2 regions of the Shewanella sp. QJM3NY_23 genome follow, and region 2 is predicted to be linked to the other one. Evidence: predicted binding sites of a transcription regulator. Region 2 holds the regulator's gene; the other holds the start of a gene.
What was found. The regulator MetJ, encoded in region 2, represses methionine synthesis genes. The targets are predictions, from matches to a motif close to TAGACGTCTAGACGTCTA.
Positions count from the first base shown of each region.

Region 1 (4,416 bases), 1.6 Mb from region 2:
CTGAGGTTATTTTGTGTTCCAAATTGTAACGCTTGTTAGTGGCTTGTAACTTCGTAGCGCTATTACGCGCTGCATAATAGGATTTTATGGCTGACATGCTCTGCTTTATCGATTTATTTGCGTTAAAGTAGTGTTTTGTGGCAAATCGACTTGACCGCAGCGGGCGTTTTATGGGTAAATTCGATGGTAACAATTGGCGATTTGCCACAACGATTAATCAGGTTAATAACTTCTCATGACAGATCTTGAGCATCAAGTATTCACTCAAGTACGTGCGATTATCGGCAATGAAGAGCAGGTCATTGGTCGCCGTGGTATTCTTATCCCGTTAAAAAAAGCCATTATTGCCGACGGCGATATTCGTAATGTCATTGATATTGTCTCCTCCGATCCTGCATTAGCAGCTCACATGCTGTACCGTAGCAATGCGGCCGCCGCCCCCTGTGCTGCCGCCGTTAAAAACCGTTCCCTCAAAGATGCCTTGGTTCGTTTAGGCCAAATTAACATTTATCGTTACGCATTTACTTTCTATCTCAAAGAGCGACTCGATGAGTTGCCTCAGCTGTATAAAAAGTTGGTGACGGGTTACTGGACACTCACCGAAAGCATTGCAGCAGAATCGGTCGACAGTTTACACCAAATGGAAGGGGTGAATATTGACCCTGATGAAGTGCAAACCTTGGCGCTGTTTAGCGTGTTTGGCGAAATTGTCGCCTTAACCGCCTTTGCGTATTTAAACGCTGAATCGGAACAGTCTCTACCCCTGTCTATCATTAAATCGATTATTGATAATCATAAACAGACCCTCACCCTCGATGCTTTTGAGTCACTCGATTTAGATGAGGAATTACGTCAAGAGTTTATGATCGCGCACAACTTACGTCAGACACGTAACAGTGACTCACCCGGCCTGATTTTACGCCGAGTATTAGCGATGCGTAATCAGTTGCTCAAGCCACTTTAATCATTATCGATTGTTAATAATAAACTCTAAAAACCTGTTTTTTTTAGTAAAAAATAGGTTTTTAGTGTCTAAATGTGCATCATCGTATCAGCTAAGCCATTATTGCATCTTCTTGTTTTACCATCCCTTCGCTAGCCACTAACTGCAACCAGTGTTGCGCCACTCGAGTTTTGCTACTACTGCGGCGATAGGCCCCAAATAGCGGGCGCTTTAAGCCGTCGCGGCCTAATGGTAGCGCGCTAAGTGACAAGCCGTGGGCTTGGTTAATCGACCATGTGGGGAGGGCGGAGACGCCATCTTTACAGGCGATGCGTTGCAGTAGCATGGAGGTGAGATCGCATCGAATTTGTTTAGCGATAGGTACGCCCGCAGGCTCCATAAAGTGGCGGTAAATGTCTAAACGTTCGGGCGGCACAGGGTAGGTGAGCAAGGTTTGCTGAGCTAAATGAGCTGGGCTGACAAAGGGCTGCGTTGCTAGGGGATGATCGGCGGCACAAATAAGTTTTACTTCAAAATCAAATAAGTGCTGATAGGTAATATCATGATCTGGAATAGGATCTGACGTTAGTACCACATCTAATTCCCCCTGCTTGAGTGCCGTTAGCGAATCAAATAGGTGCCGGCTCGATAGCTCTAAATTACTGTGGGGAAAGCTGGCATTAAACTCAGTGATAACCGGCATTAACCAGCGAAAACAGCTGTGACATTCAATCCCCACAAACAGATCGGTATTGTCACTATTGAGACCATTTTTAAGATCAAGTTCGGTCTCTGTCACCTTAGGCAATATCTCTTCGGCTAGGTGCAGTAGCCGCGCTCCCTCCTGAGTAAACGACAGCGGCTTGCTCTTACGGATAAAGATGGCTGAGTTAATCCGAGTTTCCAGCTCTTTGATTTGATGGGATAAAGCCGATTGGGTGACAAAGCGTTTTTCTGCAGCCCCAGCAAGACTGCCACTTTCCTTGAGTGCAACTAATGTTCGTAAATGCCTAAGCTCTATCATTTTTACCTCAGATGAATCTTGCTCATGTTGGGGTTGAAATCAATTCCATTGCGAACCAACAGATTAACACAATAAACTTCTAGACGTCCAGACGCCTGTTTTGCTTGTGGCGTATTTATTGTTAATCAAGCTTGAGTTGTGATGTCGGTGTAGGGGTCATCACTCGTTGGCTTATCTCATTTAGAAGGGTATCAGTATGCAAACTATCAATATCGCGTCATTAGGTTTTCCTAGAATTGGGCGTCAGCGTGAACTTAAGTTTGCGTTAGAGCAATATTGGCGCCAAGAGATCACGCCAGCGGCGCTGCATGAGGTGGCCAGCACTTTACGGCAAACTCATTGGCAGTGGCAGGCCGATGCGGGAGTGAGTTTGCTGCCAGTAGGTGACTTTGCCTACTACGATCAGGTGCTTACCTTAAGCGCCACCATTAATGCTATTCCAGCTCGCCATCGTGATGGCGACAAGGTGGATTTAGATACCCTATTTAGAGTGGCACGAGGGCGCGCCCCAACAGGTACAGCCAGCAGCGCCTCGCAAATGAAAAAGTATTTTAATAGTAATTATCACTATATCGTGCCCGAGCTGAGTCAAAATCAAACGTTCAGTATTGCCTATGAACAGTTGTTTGATGAGGTGGAGCAGGCCAAAGCCTTGGGTCATCAGGTGAAACCTGTGTTGCTTGGGCCACTGTCTTACCTCTACTTGGCAAAATGCGAGGGGCAAGCATTTGATAAGTTGAGTTTGTTACCCCAATTGATTGAGGTTTATCAGGCGATCCTTGCTCGCTTTAAAGCCCAAGGGGTGACATGGGTGCAGCTTGATGAACCCATCTTAGCATTAGAGTTAACGCCTGAGTGGCAAGCGCCCTTCACCGCAACCTATGCCTCATTGAGCCGCGCGCAGGTTAAGCTGTTATTGGCCAGTTATTATGGCTCGGTGGCACATCACCATGGGCTAATTGCGAATTTAGCGGTGGCGGGTATTCATCTGGATTTAGTCAGTGCGCCAGAGCAGTTATCGTTGTTTGCGGGCAGTTTACAGCCCGAGCAAATATTGAGCCTAGGGGTGATTAACGGTCGTAATGTCTGGGCGGCCGAGTTAGATAAGATTGCCGCAGATATTGCCCCTGTGGTGGCCGATTTAGGCAAGCAGATCTGGTTAGCGCCGTCTTGCTCGTTACTGCATAGCCCGGTGGATCTTGATGTGGAAACCGAGCTTGATACAGCGCTGCGTCAGCAGCTCAGTTTTGCCAAACAAAAACTCAATGAGCTTAGCCAGTTGCGTACTCTATTAATCGAGCCAGCCTCAGAGGCTGCTCTGGCCACAGCCCAGCGTTGCCGCGCGCGCCGCGAGGCCAGACAGCAGGCGGCTAATTCGCAAGTGAATGAGCGCGTCGCTGCCTTAACCACTGGCGATTTTGAGCGCCAAAGCCGTTTTGCCCAGCGGCAAGTATTACAGCAACAGTGTCTGCGCTTGCCTTTGCTGCCGACCACGACCATAGGCTCGTTTCCACAAACCCCAGCCATACGAGGACTGCGCAGTCGTTGGCGTAAAGGTGAGTTGACCGAAGCGGCGTATATTGCCCAGTTGCAAGGTGTTACTCGCGACACCATACAAAGGCAGTTGAAACTGGGTATCGATGTGTTGGTTCATGGTGAAGCCGAACGTAACGACATGGTGGAATATTTTGGTGAACAGTTAGATGGCGTCGGTTTTACCCAATTTGGCTGGGTGCAAAGTTACGGCTCACGTTGTGTTAAACCGCCCTTAATTTATGGTGATGTCTCACGGCCTAAGCCGATGACATTAGACTGGGCCACCTATGCCCAATCGCTGACTGATAAACCCGTCAAAGGGATGCTGACTGGCCCGGTAACCATCTTACATTGGTCATTTGCCCGCGAAGATATTAGCCGCGAGGTGATCGCGAACCAACTGGCCTTGGCCATCCGTGATGAAGTGGTTGATCTGCAAAACGCGGGGATTAAGATTATCCAGATCGATGAGCCGGCATTTCGCGAAGGGTTGCCGCTGAAACAATCACAGTGGCAAACCTACTTAGATTGGGCTGTAAACGCCTTTAAACTCAGCGCCGCCGGCGTTAAGGATGACACCCAGATCCACACCCATATGTGTTACAGCGAGTTTAATGCCACCATCGCATCGATTGCTGCCATGGACGCCGATGTGATCACCATTGAAACTTCGCGCTCAAATATGGAGTTGCTCAATGCCTTCGAAGATTTCGACTATCCCAACGAGATAGGCCCAGGCGTGTATGATATCCATAGCCCGAATATCCCCAGCGTCGAGCAGATGGTTGCGCTTATCGACAAGGCGGTGACTAAAATTCCTGTTCGCCAATTGTGGGTTAATCCAGATTGTGGGCTCAAGACGCGCACTTGGGATGAAGTTGAACCTGCGTTGCAAAATATGGTGACGGCCACG
Region 1 is NZ_CM149657.1:3,014,627-3,019,042, reverse strand. It holds gene AC0VXX_RS13400 (HDOD domain-containing protein) at 236-964, shown strand; gene AC0VXX_RS13395 (LysR substrate-binding domain-containing protein) at 1,056-1,967, opposite strand; gene metE (5-methyltetrahydropteroyltriglutamate--homocysteine S-methyltransferase) at 2,173-4,416, shown strand, end outside.
Region 1: metE (5-methyltetrahydropteroyltriglutamate--homocysteine S-methyltransferase) is a predicted target of MetJ. The motif match lies at 2,040-2,057, and genes of this name have one in related genera.

Region 2 (4,416 bases):
CGTTATTTTTGGGAAATACGTCGCGATGGGCAGTATTTTGATCTTATCAGCCATAGTGGATTATCGAGCATATTTACGCAGCAGAGGCTGGGGGAGTAAAGGTTAAATACGGGCTAAATATCAGTATTTTTACTTGCCATATCATCTAGCACTTAAGAAATGAACTATCTTTAACAATCGAGCGTACTAATCTTTCAACACGCTTAAAATGACCATTATTCGGAGGGGGGAGAAAAGGGAATGAAGTGCCTTAGCATAATAGTGTTAATCACGCTGATGAGTCTCACTAGGTTTTCCTTTGCCGAGCAGCAATATGATGGTGTACATAACTCTGCCTTAAACAGTTCACACGTTGCCGTAAGTCATCAACATGGAGATCTCTTCAATCATCCTGTCTTGTCAGTGTTAGATGCGACTAAAGAGGCGCGGGGGATTGCATCGCCGCAAGCAGAGAGAACCTCTGCGACACAAGGTACATCGATTGTCTTGCCGACGGTGCAGATGCCAATGACACTGTTTCATAAGACTTATATCGAGGCGGTAGGTGTTGCAGATGCGATTCAAAGCAATTTAGACCATTTTGATGTTAACAATCCTGCAAATGTTTCAGAGTTAGGCTCTCTCGGGGCGTTGGTGTCGGGGGGAGTGTCTGATGTTGGCGTTGTATTGAGTTTTCCTCTATCAATTGTCAACATGCCAATATCGGTTGGGCTCTCGCCCAAAATACAGCGTATCGACACTTACAATTATGTAGTTAATGCGAATAACGTGACTTTTGATAGTGGTAATGATTCCCCCTATCGTAATGATGATACGGTATTTAATCTTGATGTTGGTGTGGTAATTAAGCCTTTTAATGGGCTAACCGTTGGCTTGTCTGGACGCAATTTAATCGACCCAAAACAACAGAGTGTAGAGTCATTAGGGCGGCAATTTACTTATCGAGTTGAGCCTTTATATACTGCTGGGGTGGCTTATGATTGGGCTGCACTTACCCTAACAAGTGATATCGATTTGAATGCTCATCAAGGTTTCGATGAAGTGGTTAGTACACAATATTGGCGCTTCGCAGGGGAGCTAAAAACCACGGATTGGTTGGCGTTACGTGTGGGTTATCGCCACAATTTAAACAATACCGCAATCGACCTGTATTCGGTTGGTACAGGCTTTAGTATTGGTCGCACCTTTAATCTGGACTTAACCGGGCTGTTTGGCAGTGATGATGCCATTGGGGGCGTGATCCGAACCTCATATCATTTTTAGTGATTATCTTGTTTGCTGATTTTTATTCCCTTTTACGGACACCTATTTGAGGTCGTTACGTTAGTTCTATAATCGATTTTACCGCTAAGATCAGCGCACTTGTACTGCACAATATCAGGGTAAGGCGTTGGGTTTTTTGTTTGTCGATGCCGCCGACAATACGATTAGCAACTACAAAGCCTAGCAGGACCGATGGTAGCAATAGCATTGAAAGATACAGATGACGCAGTGTGAGTAATCCACTGAAAGCCAAAATGATTAAGGCGATCATTGAGCTAAAGATGAAGAAGGCTGACAAGGCTGCGCGAAACTGTTTGGCGTCTTTTCCCGAGAGTAAAATAGCCATTGGCGGTTCACCAATGGCAGCGATATTACCAAAGATCCCCGACAATATGCCCGCCATAAAAAGATTACTGCGATTTATGGGGAGACGTAGCTTGAATAGGCTCAGAACCACGGCTAGAGCCACAATGATTGCAATGGCTAATCCCAATACTGGTTGTGGTGCTAGCAATAATAAGGTTGCGCCTAATATTCCGCCAGGGATACGCCCCAGTAAAGCATATTGTAAGCCGTTAAATTCCAGTGCGCGCCTCTCTCTTAGCAGGGTGAGTAAGGCGATAGAAAAGCCCATCATAATGACAGGTGCGGGCACTAGGCTTGGGTCGACGAGATAGAGTAACGGCGAGGCGACAACGGCTAAGCCAAAACCGATCAGGCTTTGGGTTAGGGCGCCAATAAAGATGATCAGCGACGCTAGGCCAAGGATCATGGGATCAATCATAAGTTCAGGCACTATACCACCAGGGGTTGCAGTGTGTTTAGACGTGATAAAGAGGAGGGATCGCAGTGCGATCCCTCTTTAGCAAAACAGGATAGGTAAAGTCGATTTACTCGACGTCTTCCCATTCGATGCCCATCTCAGTCATCAGCTTTTTCACTTCGGCTGGAATACTGTCGGGTTTGTCTTTTGACAAGTCATCATCATGGGGTAAAGGTTGGCCAGTATAAGCATGCAAAAAAGCTTCACAAAGCAATTCGCTGTTTGTAGCGTGGCGTAAGTTATTCACCTGACGACGAGTGCGTTCGTCGGTTAAAATCTTAAGCACCTTGAGGGGAATAGAGACAGTGATTTTTTTCACTTGCTCATTCTTCTTACCATGTTCAGCATAGGGGCTGATATAATCGCCATTCCACTCAGTCATTGACTCACCTGTTAATTCTCAAATTCGGGGCAGATTTTATACCCTTACCGGGTACAGTCAAATTATTGCCTCTAATTTTTGTTAATTGCAAATAGATTTCTACATGTTTGGACGTCTAAACGTCTAAATATGTTGACGCTACCGCTTGCCTTAGGTACATTTAGACGTCCAGACATCTATAAAGTATAGATGACTGCCGCCGATTTAACTTTAGGAGTAAAAGATGACTGAGCGTAAATTAGCCACGGCAGCTGTGCGTGGGGGGATAGAATCCGATACCCAATATGGTGCCGTTGTACCGCCCATCTATTTGTCGACCAATTACTCCTTTGATGGCCATCAACAACCGAGAGATTTTGATTATAGCCGCTCGGGTAATCCGACTCGCTGTATTTTGGCTGACGCCATAGCGGAGCTGGAACGTGGGGCGGCAGGCATAGTGACATGCACTGGCATGGCGGCCATCACCTTAGTAACCAATTTACTGGGGCCCGATGATCTACTCGTGGTGCCGCACGATTGCTATGGCGGCAGCTATCGACTATTTACCCACCTCGCCAAGAAAGGGGCATTTAAACTGGCAGTGGTTGACCAAACGAATGCCGCTGCTTTGGCAGACGTTATTGCTCGCCAACCTAAAATGGTCTGGTTAGAAACCCCTTCGAACCCATTACTGCGCGTGGTCGATATCGCAGCGATTGCGAGCCAGAGCCATGAAGTGGGGGCGCTAGTGGTAGTCGATAACACCTTTTTATCGCCTATCTTGCAACAACCTCTGTTGCTCGGCGCTGACATAGTGATCCACTCAACGACTAAATATATCAACGGGCATAGCGATGTGGTCGGCGGCGCGGTTGTCGCTAAAGATGCTGAAGTGGGTGAGCTGTTACATTGGTGGTCTAATACCTTAGGGTTAACCGGCTCAGCCTTCGATAGCTATTTGACCCTACGCGGCTTAAGAACAATTGCGGTGAGAATGCGTCAGCATCAAGCCAACGCACAGCAGGTGTTGGCTTTGCTAACCCGTCATCGCGCCGTTGATAAGGTCTATTATCCTGGTTTGGCGGGCCATCCAGGCCATGAGATCGCGTTAAAACAGCAAAAAGGTTTTGGTGCCATGCTCAGTTTTGAGTTAAAAGGTGGCGAAGCAGAGCTTATTGCCTTTTTAAATGCGTTAGAATACTTCTCTTTAGCCGAAAGCTTGGGTGGAGTAGAGAGCTTAGTGGCGGTTCCTGCTACCATGACCCACAGAGCGATGGAGCCAGCGGCTCGTTTAGAGGCAGGGGTGAAAGATACCCTTATTCGTTTATCTGTTGGGATTGAAGATGGTGACGATCTGGTGGCAGATATTCAAGCGGGTTTAGATGCGGCTATCGCGGTAAGTTGTTAAAGGTATTGAGGAGCAAAAAATGACACGATGTCATTTGCATAAATTTGGCGGTTCTAGTTTAGCGGATGCAGATTGTTACCGCCGTGTCGCTCATATATTACTCACCCATGGCCATAGCGATGATCTCATCGTGGTTTCTGCTGCGGGCAAGAGTACTAATTTTTTATATAAATTACTTGAGCTAACCGAGTCCGGTCTGTTGTGGCAAGAAGAGTTGCAAGTGTTGATCAGTTACCAGCAAAATCTGATCGAGCAACTGTTATCTAACGAACAGGCGCGCAGCTTGCGCGAGCGTCTATCGACCGATAAATCCCAACTCAGCACATTACTTTCTCTTGCCGATTTAACGGATTACCAACGCAATCAAGTGGTTAGTTTTGGCGAGCGCTGGTCATCGCGTTTACTTGCCGCGCTGCTGCGTGAATCAGGCGTCGGGGCAGTCGATGTGGATGCGCGCACTTTATTAGTGGCCGATGAAGGGGCGGTACCGCAAATTCGCATAGGGCAATCAAAGCAAAAAGTGCAGGCGATGCTGAATGCTCACCCTAATGAACGCCT
Region 2 is NZ_CM149657.1:508,408-512,823, forward strand. It holds gene traF (conjugal transfer protein TraF) at 241-1,263, shown strand; gene AC0VXX_RS02430 (sulfite exporter TauE/SafE family protein) at 1,319-2,047, opposite strand; gene metJ (met regulon transcriptional regulator MetJ) at 2,154-2,468, opposite strand; gene metB (cystathionine gamma-synthase) at 2,692-3,858, shown strand; gene AC0VXX_RS02445 (bifunctional aspartate kinase/homoserine dehydrogenase II) at 3,878-4,416, shown strand, end outside.